DNA from 4 places in the Ruegeria sp. AL11 genome. Region 1 is predicted to be linked to each of the others. Evidence: riboswitches for the same ligand, from Rfam matches in the RefSeq annotation. Region 1 holds a riboswitch; each other region holds the start of a gene.
The links. Region 1 has a riboswitch for cobalamin ahead of ACR0IP_RS10495 (DUF4198 domain-containing protein). Riboswitches for the same ligand answer to the same signal wherever they lie in the genome.
Positions count from the first base shown of each region.

Region 2: it holds a riboswitch for cobalamin, as region 1 does, so the genes downstream of both, ACR0IP_RS21840 (hypothetical protein) here and ACR0IP_RS10495 (DUF4198 domain-containing protein) in region 1, are expected to answer to the same signal.
Region 3: it holds a riboswitch for cobalamin, as region 1 does, so the genes downstream of both, ACR0IP_RS07735 (DUF1636 family protein) here and ACR0IP_RS10495 (DUF4198 domain-containing protein) in region 1, are expected to answer to the same signal.
Region 4: it holds a riboswitch for cobalamin, as region 1 does, so the genes downstream of both, ACR0IP_RS00315 (DUF1636 family protein) here and ACR0IP_RS10495 (DUF4198 domain-containing protein) in region 1, are expected to answer to the same signal.

Region 1 is NZ_JBQFXO010000005.1:261,791-265,157, forward strand. Features, by position in the region: gene ACR0IP_RS10480 (enoyl-ACP reductase FabI) at 1-667, shown strand, start outside; gene ACR0IP_RS10485 (hypothetical protein) at 727-906, shown strand; gene ACR0IP_RS10490 (FKBP-type peptidyl-prolyl cis-trans isomerase) at 919-1,347, opposite strand; cobalamin riboswitch at 1,597-1,798, shown strand; gene ACR0IP_RS10495 (DUF4198 domain-containing protein) at 1,927-2,712, shown strand; gene cbiM (cobalt transporter CbiM) at 2,719-3,330, shown strand; gene ACR0IP_RS10505 (cobalt ABC transporter permease) at 3,327-3,367, shown strand, end outside.
Region 2 is NZ_JBQFXO010000017.1:1,023-4,389, forward strand. Features, by position in the region: gene ACR0IP_RS21830 (DNA polymerase III subunit gamma/tau) at 1-840, opposite strand, end outside; gene ACR0IP_RS21835 (phosphatase domain-containing protein) at 1,010-1,513, shown strand; gene ACR0IP_RS21840 (hypothetical protein) at 1,510-1,917, opposite strand; cobalamin riboswitch at 2,006-2,225, opposite strand; gene ACR0IP_RS21845 (alpha/beta hydrolase family protein) at 2,386-3,243, shown strand; gene rsgA (ribosome small subunit-dependent GTPase A) at 3,287-3,367, opposite strand, start outside.
Region 3 is NZ_JBQFXO010000004.1:42,801-46,167, reverse strand. Features, by position in the region: gene ACR0IP_RS07745 (ABC transporter substrate-binding protein) at 1-824, opposite strand, end outside; gene ACR0IP_RS07740 (ABC transporter ATP-binding protein) at 837-1,613, opposite strand; gene ACR0IP_RS07735 (DUF1636 family protein) at 1,610-1,957, opposite strand; cobalamin riboswitch at 2,064-2,268, opposite strand; gene ACR0IP_RS07730 (hypothetical protein) at 2,303-2,791, opposite strand; gene ACR0IP_RS07725 (hypothetical protein) at 2,801-3,010, opposite strand; gene ACR0IP_RS07720 (D-lyxose/D-mannose family sugar isomerase) at 3,130-3,367, opposite strand, start outside.
Region 4 is NZ_JBQFXO010000001.1:64,177-67,543, forward strand. Features, by position in the region: gene cobN (cobaltochelatase subunit CobN) at 1-707, opposite strand, end outside; gene cobW (cobalamin biosynthesis protein CobW) at 713-1,768, opposite strand; gene ACR0IP_RS00315 (DUF1636 family protein) at 1,765-2,145, opposite strand; cobalamin riboswitch at 2,229-2,432, opposite strand; gene ACR0IP_RS00320 (NAD(P)-dependent oxidoreductase) at 2,459-3,367, shown strand, end outside.

The sequences.
Region 1 (3,367 bases):
CGACGCGTTCGGGAAGCGTCTGCAGCCATTGGCCGAAAGCCTCGGCAGCGACTTCATGGTGGATGCGGATGTCACCGATGACGCCTCGCTGGACCGCGCCTTTGGCGAGTTGGGCGAACGCTGGCCAACCATCGACTTTGTCGTTCACGCGATTGCCTATTCGGACAAGAACGAGCTGACAGGCCGGTTTCTGAACACCACAAGGGCCAATTTCAAGCACTCGATGGATGTGTCGGCCTACTCTTTCATCGAGGTCGCCCGTCGCGCCTATCCGCTGATGAAGGACAATGGTGGCTCGCTGCTGACGCTGACCTACCAAGGCTCGAATCGTGTAGTTCCGAATTACAACGTCATGGGCGTTGCCAAAGCCGCGCTGGAATCGGCGACACGGTATCTGGCCAACGACCTCGGCCCCGAAGGCATCCGTGTGAACGCGATTTCGCCCGGCCCGATGAAGACCCTGGCCGGGGCGGCAATCGGCGGTGCGCGCAAGACCTACAAGTTCTGCGACCAAAATGCACCCATGCGCTCGAACGCTACGCTGGAGGCCGTTGGCGGCACGGCGGTTTACCTGACCTCAGACGCGGGGGCTTGCACCTCGGGCGAGATCATCAGGGTGGATGGCGGTTTCCACGTGCTTGGAATGCCACAGCCGGATTTCATGTGACCATATCTTTCCCAGACGCCGCCAAGATTTGACCATCTTTCGGCGTCAGGGATATGGGCATGAGCAAAACCGACCAGATCCTTGCCAGCAATACGCGTGGCACCCAGACCAGACGGAAAACGGGGTTCCTAAGCCCCCGCGCCCGTGTTCTGCTTTTGACGCTGACCACATTGCTGGTGTTGTTCGTGTTCTTCACGCAACCGCAGGTCCGTGCAGCGCTTGACGGGCTTTGGGGCTAAGACCTCAAGCCTTCAGTTCACCGAGACAACCTCAATATCGAAGATCAGGTCCTGCCCGGCCAGCGGGTGATTGGCGTCCAGCGTCACCGTGGCCTCGTTCGCCTCGACAACCGTTACCGGCAGCGCCTGACCATCGGGGGTCTGCATCTGCAACTGGGTTCCAGGCTCTAGCGGGATGTCGTCCGGAATACCTTCACGCGGAATGTCCTGCCGCATCGCCGGGTTGATCGGACCATAGGCGTCGACACAGGCAATCTCGACCCGCTTCTTGTCGCCAACCGCCAATCCTGGCATCGCGCTGTCCAGGCCGGGTATGATCTGGCCCGAACCGACAACAAACTCTAACGGATCGCGCCCGTCTGAGCTGTCAAAGACAGTCTCGTCCAACAGCGTGCCGGTATAGTGGATGCGAACTGTGTCGCCTTGCTTGATCTCAGACATTGGGCCTCCGGGGCGTGTGGGGAATAGGGCGCCGAACACAAGCGCGCTACGCCGGAGTCTGACTCAGCGCAGGATGCATGCATCTGATTCTGATGTCCAGATTGCGGTGAAGGCGTGCGCGTCCTTTTGTCGTCGCTTACACGCGCGCCTTCAATACCAAGCGTGCAGAACAGGAACATCCGATCCTATCGACAAGATGTTATCGCTGCAGTCTTAAATAGAGATTGACCGGTGATGGGAATCTCTGCCATCAGCGTCCTCATGTCCGGTTCCGGGTTCGCCCGGAGAAAAGGGAATGCGGTGCGGGGAATTCTGATCCACCCAATGCCGCAACTGCCCCCGCAACTGTAGGCGGTGAGCAGGGCTGACACGCCACTGGGTTCCACCCGGGAAGGCCAGCCCCATGCTTTGACCCGCAAGTCAGGAGACCTGCCGGATATGCACCCTCGGAAGGGGTGTGTCACCGATGCTGGGGTGTGCATTGGGCCGATGCCCTTATTTTGGGTACATGGCTCCGTTCGTCCCGATATCAAGCAAGAAACGTGCCGGGGTTGGCACGAAGGACGAAGGAAAGACCTTGTGAAGAAACTATTTTGCACAGCTGCGGCTGCGCTGGCGATTCCAGCGATGGCGCAGGCGCATTTTCTGCTGGAATACACCACCGACACGCTGATCGAGGCGCCGGGCGACGTGCCGGTCAAGCTGATCTTCTGGCACCCGTTTGAAAACGGCCATGTCATGGATCTGGACAAGCCGCAGGAATTCTATGTGATCCACAATGGCGAAAAGACCGACCTGCTGGACACGCTGGAGCCCATCCGGTTTTCGAGCCCCGAAAACGAAGGCGCGGCCTTCCAGGGATCTGTTCCGGTCAAACGTTCGGGCGACTACGTAGTGGTCACCGTGCCTGAGCCCTATTACGAAGAGGCCGAGGATATCTATATCCAGCAGATCACCAAGGCGTTCCTGAACCGCAACGAACTGCCGACCGACTGGATGAACCCCGCAGGTCTGGCGACCGAGATCGTGCCGCTGAACAAGCCCTACAACGTCATCGCAGGTTCGACCTTCACCGGTCAGGTTCTGGCGAATGGCGAACCGGTTGCCGGCGCTGAGATTGAGATCGAGTACATGGCCGCCAAGCCCAGCTTCGACAGCCAAGCCTCGTCCGAGCCTACCGTTTCGCCGATGCCCGGTGGCGCTGTTGTCGCTATTTCCGACGCCAACGGCTATTTCTCCTTCGGTGTCCCGAAAGCTGGCTACTGGGGCTTTGCCGCCCTCGGCGCTGGTCCGGAAACCGAACATGAAGGCAAAGAGCTGAGCCAGGACGCGGTGATCTGGATCCGCGCCTGGGACATGGAGTAACCCCAGATGCACATCGTCGACGGAGCCCTGTCCAACCCGGTCGTCATCGGCGGCGCTATTGCCGCCGCTGGTGGGGTTGCCATGGGCCTCAGGTCGCTGGATCTGGACCGCATCCCCACAGCTGGGGTGCTAGCGGCCAGTTTCTTCGTGGCTTCTCTGATCCACGTGCCGATTGGGCCGTCGTCGGTGCATCTGATCCTCAACGGTCTGGCCGGGCTTCTGCTCGGCTGGGCCGCCTTCCCGGCCCTGTTTGTGGGTCTGCTGCTACAGGCAGTCTTTTTCGGCTTCGGCGGGCTGACGGTGCTGGGGATCAACACGCTCAACATCGCTTTTCCGGCCGTACTAGCGGGGCTGCTGTTTCGACCTCTGATCGGACGCGGTTCGCCTGTTCATGGCGCAATTTGGGGCGGCATTGGCGGCGCCTTTGCCATTGCAGCCACCACTGTCATGGTGGGTATCTCACTGGCCTTGTCAGGGGACGAATTCCTCCCCGCCGCCAAACTGGTCTTCTTTGCCCATGTCCCCGTGATGGTCATCGAGGCCGTCCTGACAGGATTTGCCATCCTTCTGGCGCGAAAGGTCAAACCTGAACTGTTCCTGACCAGGCCCGCCACATGAGACAGCTTGCCCTCATCCTGGCGCTGTGCGCGGCCCC
Region 2 (3,367 bases), on a different contig from region 1:
ACCAAGCTCGGTCAGCGCCCCAGCTGCATCGCCCCGCAGGATCATGTCCATGAGATCCAGAACCCGGCCACGATCCGCCAGGCCCAGCATCGCGCGTACTTGATCTGCCGTCGTCTCTCCGGCCCCGTGCGAGATCGCCTGATCCAGCAATGAGGTCGCGTCGCGAGCAGATCCCTCGGCAGCACGGGTGATCAGCGCCAGCGCATCCTCGGCAATCTCTGCGCTCTCAGCTGAGGCGATCTTGCGCAGCAGGCCGATCATATCCTCGGGCTCGATCCTACGTAGGTCGAAGCGTTGGCAGCGCGACAGAACCGTGACGGGAACCTTGCGAATCTCAGTTGTGGCGAAGATGAACTTCACGTGCGCGGGAGGTTCTTCAAGCGTCTTGAGCAGCGCGTTGAAGGCGCTGGTCGACAGCATGTGGACTTCATCGATGATGTAGATCTTGTAGCGGGCCGAGGCTGCGCGGTAGCGAACACTGTCGATAATCTCGCGAATATCATTCACGCCGGTGCGGCTGGCGGCGTCCATCTCCATGACGTCGACATGACGACCTTCCATGATGGCGACGCAGTGCTCACATTGGCCGCAAGGCTCGGTCGTGGGTCCGCCAGTTCCGTCCGGTCCGATGCAGTTCATGCCTTTCGCAATGATCCGTGCGGTCGTGGTTTTACCGGTTCCGCGAATGCCTGTCATGACAAAGGCTTGCGCGATGCGATCCGCCTCGAACGCGTTTTTGAGCGTGCGGACCATCGCATCCTGACCCACCAGATCGGCAAAGGTTTCCGGGCGGTATTTTCGGGCGAGAACCTGATAGGCGGGGCTGTCTGAGTCGGTCATGTCTGCTCTGGCGGATTCGGAACGTCACCGCAGCGTAGAGGCCCGCGCCGCCCGCGTCCACATGAGTTGAAGAACGATTTTGTTTTGGAAACTGGCGCGTCAGGGGTACACTCTTCAGATTGTGAATCAAGCCTAGAGTCAGGATCAACGCTTCCGGGGGGATGCTGTCATGACGAATTTGGTCATTCATGCTTTGCAAGTGGGCGGGGGCACACTTGCCCTAACGTCGATGCCGGGAAAGGGCGGCGACTATGCAGGCGACCTTGAAACGATTGGAGATTGGAGGCCGGGGCTCGTGCTTTCGATGACAACCGAGGCCGAGCTGGTCCAGTTCGGAGCCCGCGATTTTGGCCGCGACGTTCAGGGTCGCGCCAGCCGCTGGGTGCATCTGCCGATTCAGGATTTCGGCGTGCCACCGTCAGAGGTTGATGCGCAATGGCCCGATGTCAGTGCCGCGGCGCGTCAGGCTTTGTCTGGCGGAGGGCGCGTGCTTGTCCATTGTCAGGGCGGATGCGGTCGCTCCGGCATGGTGGTGCTTAGGTTGATGATCGAATGCGGCGAGGCTCCAACCCAAGCACTGGACCGGTTGCGCAAGCTGCGCCCCTGCGCAGTCGAAACCGATGCACAGAAGCACTGGGCCACCTTGCCCGCCCGAGCTTTGGCGGATTCTTAAGCCGACAGTTGCAGTTCCGCCGGGGCCGGTTTGCGTGGCGCAATCACTGATGCCTCGAGCATGGCGCAGGGCAGGGAAGTCATGGCTGCGGCAGGCAGGCTGCTCGTGTCGGTACCGAACATCAAATCGGCATAGAGATCGAGGACCTCACTGTCGACATCAGGGTCCGCTCCGCAATAGACCCGCACCTGAGACTGGCTGGCCCGAAACCGGGCGTGGCAGCCGTCCGTGCAATGGGTCAGGTCGCTGCTGCCTTCTATTTCGAAATCCGATGTGGTCGCCGGACCGGCTTGGTCCAGCGCGTCAACCATCGAACGCGCCAGCCGTGCAAGTGCAGGGCATGTCTTGCCGGTATGTTGGCAGATGGTTGCTGAGAACCTATGTGTCTTCGTCTTCCAGATCATCCTGCGCCCTCCGCGCGGTGGACAGGGGCTGGGATCAGGTGGGGCAGATAGGGTCTGTCACGGCCTGCCCGGACACCCCGCCCGAGTTTGGGTTATGTTGACGATGGCAGGTCTCCTGACTTGCGGGTCATCGCTTTGCCGACCTTCCCGGCCTTTCGGCCAGTGGCTCTTCGACATCGCTCACCGCTTACAGTTGCGGGGGCAGTCGCGGATTTGGTTCGTCCCGAGCAAGCCGGGGAAAACCGCACCGTGTTCCCTTTTCATCCCGACTTCTTGTGAAAGCCGGGAACCATCGAACCATCGCTAGCGTTCATAACCATTCTGAGTCAAGTTGAACTTTCTGCGCTGCGGAAAGACGATCCGCAAAGTGGACGCGTGGTCAAGCGGGATCGCAGTTGACTTGCATGGGCTGTCTGGGGTCAAGTTGCAATGTGAACTCATCAGTTCAGTTTTCCACCGAGGATGCCCATGTTGGATGCAAACCAAACAGTGCTGATCGAAGATGTTCAGATCCCGGTGGGGGATGGTGCCCTGTCCGGGCGGATCTACCGGCCCGTGGCGCAGCCCGAAACCGTAGTGGTGGTCAACAGCGCGACAGGGGTTCCGCGAGACTACTACAAGCATTTCGCACAATGGTTGGCCTCGGATCGTGATATCGCCTGTCTGATCTACGACTACCGGGAATTCGGGCATTCGAAATCGGGCCCACAGCGTTGGTCGAAGATTTCGATGGCCGATTGGGCGTTGCAGGACATGCCCGCCGCGCGGGCCGAGATGCGCCGACGGTTCCCGCTGGCGCAGCATTGGTCGATTGGCCATTCGCTTGGAGGGATGTTGGGACCGGTACAGCCGGATATCGACAAGATTGATCGCATGATCTGCGTCTGTTCCGGCCTTGTGACACTACGCGATCATCCTTGGCCGTACCGCGCTTTGGCAGGGTTATTCTGGTACGGGCACGTGCCTCTGGTCGTGCGCGGTTTGGGCTACTTGCCCGGCAAGGCTCTGGGGTTCGGGTCGGACCTGCCGCCTGCGGTCTATTGGCAGTGGCGCAAGTGGTGCACCGCGCCGCACAGCTACCTGCCCGAGATGGGAGACACCCTGCCGCATGCCACATGGCAAGATGCGGACACTCCCGTCGACCTGTTCGCCTTCACGGATGACGAGATGGTCCCAGAAGCTGCCGTTTGGCGGTTGGCTGAACTTTACGGGCCAAAGGCGCGCCGTAACCTGCTGTCACCAGAAGAGTTTGACGTTCCGGAAATCGGCCATATCGGTGTGTTTGCCCGCCGCAATGCGGCGCTCTGGCCTCGATTGATCGCTTGATGGGGGGCGCCGGTGGACCGGCGCCCCTGTTTCAGCCCGTGTTTCAATCGCCGCGCCGCGCGGATTTTCCGTGCATCGCGGATCGGACCATCTTGCCGAAAGCCTTGTCGCGTGCCCGCGCCTC
Region 3 (3,367 bases), on a different contig from region 1:
ATCACCGGATGCTCCTGCAGGAACTTGAAAGTATCCGCCGCGCCGTTGCCGGTTTGATAGTCCAGCAGGACAAGGAATTCGGGGTTCGAGGCGGCGACGGCCTCCCACGAGGTGCGGCCCCAGCTGGTGTCCATGTCGTGGGTAACGTTGACGCCGCCCGCTGCTGCGATCATCGCGTCGGGAATCGCGTATTTGCCTGCGGTAAACGGCGCATCGGCCGGACCATCCAGCAGGAAGACACGGGGTTTTTCCAGATCGGCGGTTTTGGCCTCGATCGTGGCCAGTTGGTCTTTCCAGCCCGAGACCAGCGCGTTCGCTTTGTCTTCGACCTGCATGACTGTGCCGAGACGCAGAACGTCGTCAAACAGAAGATCCATGCTGGCTTCGGGGCGGTCTTTGTTCAGGTGGATGCAGCTTTCGGTCAGCACCATGGTCTTGATGCCAAAGGGCTCCAGCGTGTCGGGGGTGACGTCGCCGCCGGGTTTCATGCCGTAATACCACCCGGCAAAGAACATGTCGGGTTCAACCGCGACGAGGTTTTCAACCGTCGGGTATTTCGGAGCGAGTTCGGGAATGTCACCGCGCTGCGCGTCGAAATCGGGGCTGGTCTTGTACCAGCCGGTGATGCCGGTCAGACCAACGATGCTGTCCTGAAGACCCAGCGCAAAGGCCATGTCGGTCATGTTCATGTCATGAACCACGATCCGCTCGGGCTTGGTGTCGAACACCAGAGGTTCACCGCAATTGTCGACGGTGATCTCTTGCGCGGCAGCGCCGCCCGCCAGCGCGCCTAGGACCGCAGCGGACAAGAGTTTCAGTTTCATCAATCTCTCCTGTTAAGATGAAAGCTTTCGTTTTCGGATGTCCAGCGCGGGGATCACGCGCCCTTCATGCTGGAAACACAAATAGTCAACACCAAAAGTCTCGCGCACGCGGTCTGGCGTCAGTACCTCGGCGACCGGGCCGAAGGCCGTCAGCTGAGCGTTCTTCATCAGGGCGACGTGGCTGGCGAATTCGGGGATCATGACCAGATCGTGGACGATCATCACAACCGTCACACCCAACTCGGCGACCAGAGACAGCATGTGCCCTTTGGCATCCGGGTCTAGGTGGTTGGTCGGTTCGTCCAAAAACAGCAGCGAGGGGTTCTGCGCCAACGCCCGCGCGATATGGGCGCGCTGACGCTCACCGCCCGACAGTTTTGCCATCTGTTTGCCCGCCAGATGAGACAGTTCAGTGGTGTCGAGCACGCGCTGCAGGTCCGTTTGCAGTGCCTCGGCAGATTTGTCGGCCCTGATTGGGATTTGTCCCAGCGCCACATAATCGCGCAGTTGCAGCCGCCCGTCGGGCATTTCCTGCTGGCCGACAACGGCAATTCGTCTGGCCCGCTCCAGCGACGACAGTTTCCGCAGGCTTTGCCCCTGAATACGCACATCGCCTAAAGCCAGCTTTGCGACACCGCACAAGAGGTTGAGCAGCGTCGTTTTGCCTGCCCCGTTCGGGCCAGCGACGGCCAGGATCGCGCCTTCCTCAAGGGTAAACGAGGTGTCGCGCAGCAGCACGTCGCCGTTCAGGGCGTAGTATTCCAGATTTTCAGCGACCAGAAAGCTCATGCCATGTCCTCCGGTGGCAGGCAGGGCATGCGCGACAGGGTTTTGGTATAGAGCGCCAAAGGACGGGTCGAGGCGCTGGTCCAGCCATCCTCGCTGTCCCGGAATTGATGGGCGAACTCCGCCAAAGCGCTCAGATCGGCAGGGGATTGAATATCGCCAAACAGGTATTGCGCCTTGCCTTTGGCCTGCAGTCCGACCGTCATCGGGCGGTTGCAACCGGCCATGCAGTCGATCAGGCGTGTAGAGAACCCCTCGGGCAGCTGGCTATCCAGCGTTTCCTTCGCCGCATGCGCGGGTATCGGCCCATTGCAGGTGCCGCATATCAGGACGAAATGGTCAGCCATGGCACGGGTCGCCAACTTGAACAAAAACCAAGTGAAGGCAAAAGCCATGAATTGCATTAGCACGCGGATGTGCCATCGAGCCTCCTTCCGGGACACCCCGCCCCGGGTTGGTTAAACTGTGATGGCAGGTCTCCTGACTTGCGGGTCGTTGCTTGGCCAACCTTCCCGACCTTAGGGGCCAGTGGTTTTGTGGCGTCGCTCTCCGCTTACAGTTGCGGGGGCAGTCACGGCATTGGCCCTCGGGCCGCACCGTATTCCCATTTTCATCCCTCAGGCACAGGCCGTCGGGAACCATCCAGAGCAGCTAGTCTGCTCACGCTCCTATTGTCAAGCGCCGGAATCGCGCTAACGGACCACGCGCAGGGTCGGCCTGCGCGCGCTTTGGCCCGGTCCGACGCCATCGGTCGGGAACTGGCTGGCCAGGGTCAAACCAGCCTGTATCAGATGGGCGTCCGTGTAGCCTCCGGTCAATTCGTTCAAGGCATCGCGCGCCGCCGGAGTTTCGTCGCGGCGCATGTGATGCAGCATCCGGAGCAGCGCACGTTCGTCAGATGTAAGTTCTTGCCGTGTTTCAACACAAAGCGGGTCGTTGAAGGCTAATCCACTAGGCCGGATGTGCAGCGTGGCCTTGATGATCTTGAAGACCAGATGCGCCAGAACCAGCCCCTGATCGCGCCCCCAACGCTCGGTCGCTACCGAAAAGGCATGTTGCCACGCCTGCGTTTTCGGCTGTGTTAAGCTTAGGATGAAGTGCCGCATGACAGGCAGCAAACCGCGTTCGAATCCGTCAAATTCGGTGAAGGGCAGTGTGTGGTTAGATGCCGAGTGTTTCATGCGCGTTCCCTATTGGGTTTTGGGGGCTTTCACGACCAAAGGGTGGACGTTTTGCGGAAGGATGTTTGGGTCAACCGGCGTTTCAGGACACGGTGATGCAGCGCGGACGGAAAAGCTGAGATCAGCCTCAATCGCCTGACTCTGTTTCGGTTTCAATGCGCAGCTATAGCGGCTGGCAACGGCGTCCATGGCCAACAGATCTGCGAGGGATTTTCGCATGTCAGGTTATCTTTCGGTCGCAAAAATGGGACCGGGCGATGATTCCAAGGAATCTGACTGGGTCGGCCGTTAACTGACTAAATTAGTCAGAAAATGCAAGCGCGAAATTCCAAATGAAGTCAGTAGTCGGCAACCAACAGGAAATCCGGGGCTGTGTCTTCTTCGATTGTTGAAAAGCGGGGGATCGGGTCTTCGAATACGTTGTCCGTCCGGTCGTCATTTACGGTTGAAACTTCGCCAATCAAGCAATCCCCACGTTCCGCCCAGAAGGCATGCCAGATGCCGGGCATCAAGGTCACGCTCTGACCTGGCTTCAGGCGCAGATGCTCTCCGGGCTGTATGGTAACAGGGCAGGCA
Region 4 (3,367 bases), on a different contig from region 1:
CCCACCGCCTCGAACCCGCGACCCCGTAAGCTGCGGATCACGGCGGCAACAGGGGCGGTATCTGCCGAGGTTAGATAGGCGCGATAGAACGTGACGACGATACGTTTTGCGTCGTCCGAAAAGGCAGTTTCAACCGGAATCACGCCGCGATCAGGACACCACGCGCCAGATTCGGGCAGGGTTTTAGCCCCCATAACCGGGCCGGCATAGAGCCCCGCCGCCAATGCCATCTGCGCCAAGGCGGCCTGCGCTGCGACTTCACCGCCGGTGTCGCAGAGATGTGCCAGACGCCGCAGGGTCGAGACGGGCAGGGTGGAATACTCATCCAGCCGCGTATCCTCACGCCCGTCGGCGGGCAGGACGGCCAGCGCGATCCCCTTGGCCTGCGCCAGCGACAGAACTTGCTGCAACCCGTAGGCCCAGTAAGGCACGCCACCAATCAGGCGGATCAGAATGCCCTTGGCGCCCTCAAGCGTCTGTTCCACGTATGTGTCGACGGACAGAGGGTGTTTCAGCGCCGTCAGATTGGCCAGTCGCAGGGTCGGCATCCGCCCCTCCGGCCCGCCACCACGGTGCCAGCCTGCCGCGAAAGCGCCAAGGTCGCTGTCCGAGAAGGACAGCACCACCAAATCCGCCGGGCTCTGGCCCAGATCGGTTGGGGTTTCTGTTTCTTCTAACCCGTGGCTTTCGCGGAAGACGACGTGCATTGGTCTTACTCAGCGGCCTCGGTGACACCAGCGAGGATATCGCGGATTTCTGCTTCTCTGATGTCGTCATGTTCGGCGATCACCACCATACGCGAGCGGCGGTCTTCACCGGGCTCCCATGGACGGTCATACTGGTGACGCACACGAGCACCCACGGCCTGAACCAGCAGGCGCATAGGCTTGCCTTGAACGGCGGCATAGCCTTTGACGCGCAGGATGTTCAGCTCATTGGCCAGACGCTCGATCTTGGCGACCAGATCGGCAGGATCGGACTGTTCCGGCAGATCAACGATGATGCTTTCGAAATCGTCATGCTCGTGATCGTGGTGACCGTCGTGATGCGATGGGCGGGCGTCCATGTCATCCTCAGCAGCTGCTTCCAGACCAAGAACAACGCGGACGTCCACGGCACCTTCGGCCACTTCGACAACGGGCATCGGGCGAGGGGCTTCGGCGGCGATGATCTCTTTCGCTTTTGCCACGCCTTCGGGACCGGCCAGATCAGGCTTGGTCAGCAGGATGATGTCGGCGCAGGAAATCTGATCCTCAAACACCTCGGATAGGGGCGTTTCGTGGTCGATCGAGTCATCGGCCAGACGCTGAGCGTCCACCGCTTCGACATTCGGCGCAAAGCGACCGGCGGCGACGGCCTCGGCATCGGCCAGCGCGATCACGCCATCAACGGTGATCTTGGAACGTATATCGGGCCAGTCGAACGCCTTCAGCAACGGCTTGGGCAGGGCGAGGCCAGAAGTTTCGATCAGGATGTGATCGGGGCGCGGCTCCAGCGCCATCAGGGCTTCGATAGTCGGGATGAAATCATCGGCCACGGTGCAGCAGATGCAACCGTTCGCTAGTTCCATGATGTTTTCCGCCGGACAATCCGGGATCGCGCAGGATTTCAGGATGTCGCCATCGACGCCAACATCTCCAAATTCGTTGACCACAACGGCCAGACGCTTGCCCTGCGGGTTCTGCATCAGGTGCTTAACCAGAGTCGTCTTGCCCGAGCCCAAGAAGCCAGTGATCACGGTGACGGGGAGTTTTTCCAAGTTGCTCATTTCAGGGCTCCAATCGGGGGAATGCGGGCTGCGCAGTTTTTGCGGAAATGTTCAGGGCGCTCACGCCATTTGACCAAGCCGTCCTCGGTCGCGAGGTACTTGGTGGCGCCGTCAACGATCACGTCGACATGCTCGGTTTCGTTCAAATGTTCATAGACGAAGGTCCAGCGATCCGGGCCGCCGCGCAGCACGATGGAACAGCCCTCGTTGCAGTTCGACAAGCATTCCACGGCTTTCAGGGTAATCCCTTCCGGCAGCTCCGCCTGTTCAAGCGCCTTGTGCAACAGGGTGCCGGGGCGTTGCGCATCGTCTTCAACGGGCAGCCCGCGTCGACAGGTGGTGCAAACCAGCAATTCGACCGGAGCGGTCTCGGTCATGTCTCTCATCCCCCCAAATCCTCATCGTGGGGGACGGGGTTTCATGCGGGTCCCTTGACCCGACACCGGAACACCCCGTCCGGTTTCATCTTCGGGCGCTGGCAGGTCTCCCGGCTTGCGGATGTCAGAGTTGTCCTCTGTCGGATGTCCCGCCTTCCCGGCTTTGCGCCAGTGGCTTGGGCACCCTCTCCGGTCACGGTCGCGGGGGCGGCTGCGCTTGGCGGAAAACCCGTTGACGCATTCCCTTTTCATCTGTTCTCACAGACACCAACACGAGGCTCATGCGGCACGCACCCGCAGCTTGTCAAGCGCGATGCAGCCCAGACCGCTGCGGCACGTTGAAAAGCGACCTGCCAGCGTCGCTAGGCGGCATGAACATGGCGCTGATGCATGGTCGCATGGCCTCAAATCGCAAACGGAGGCGAAATCCATGAAAGTAGGTTTTATCGGGCTTGGGAATGTGGGTGGCAAGCTGTCGGGGTCATTGCTGCGCAATGGAATCGATCTGACAGTTCATGACCTGAGTTCCGATCTGGTCGAGGCCTTTGTCGCGCAAGGCGCCAAAGCGGCTGAAAACCCAGCCCAGATGATGCGCGATTGCGATGCTGTGATCACCTGCCTACCGTCGCCTGCGGCCTCGGACGCGGTGATGCAAGAGATGCTGCCTGAGGTTGGCCCCGGTAAGATCTGGATGGAGATGTCCACCACCGACGAGGCTGAGGTCAAGCGGTTGGGGGCATTGGTTCTGGAGCGCGGAGGGGCCGCCGTCGATTGCCCTGTCTCGGGTGGCTGCCACCGTGCGGCGACCGGCAATATCTCGATCTTCGCTGGCTGCGATCGCGACACCTTCGAACGCATTCTGCCCTTCCTTACGACCATGGGGCGGCGCGTTCTGCACACCGGAGAGCTCGGCTCAGCCTCGGTTCTTAAGGTGCTGACCAACTATCTGGCCACAGCCAACCTGATCACTTGTGCTGAAGCGTTGGTCACCGCCAAGGCCGCCGGGATGGATTTGAACACCACCTATGAGGCCATCAAAATCTCGTCGGGGACATCGTTCGTGCACGAAACCGAAAGCCAGGTGATCCTGAACGGTTCGCGCGATATTTCGTTTACGATGGATTTGGTGAAAAAGGATATCGGCCTCTTTCAGGACGTCGCCGATCGCGCCGGTGTTCCGCTGGAAATCAATCCGGTGATGATCAAGATCTTTGAAGACGGC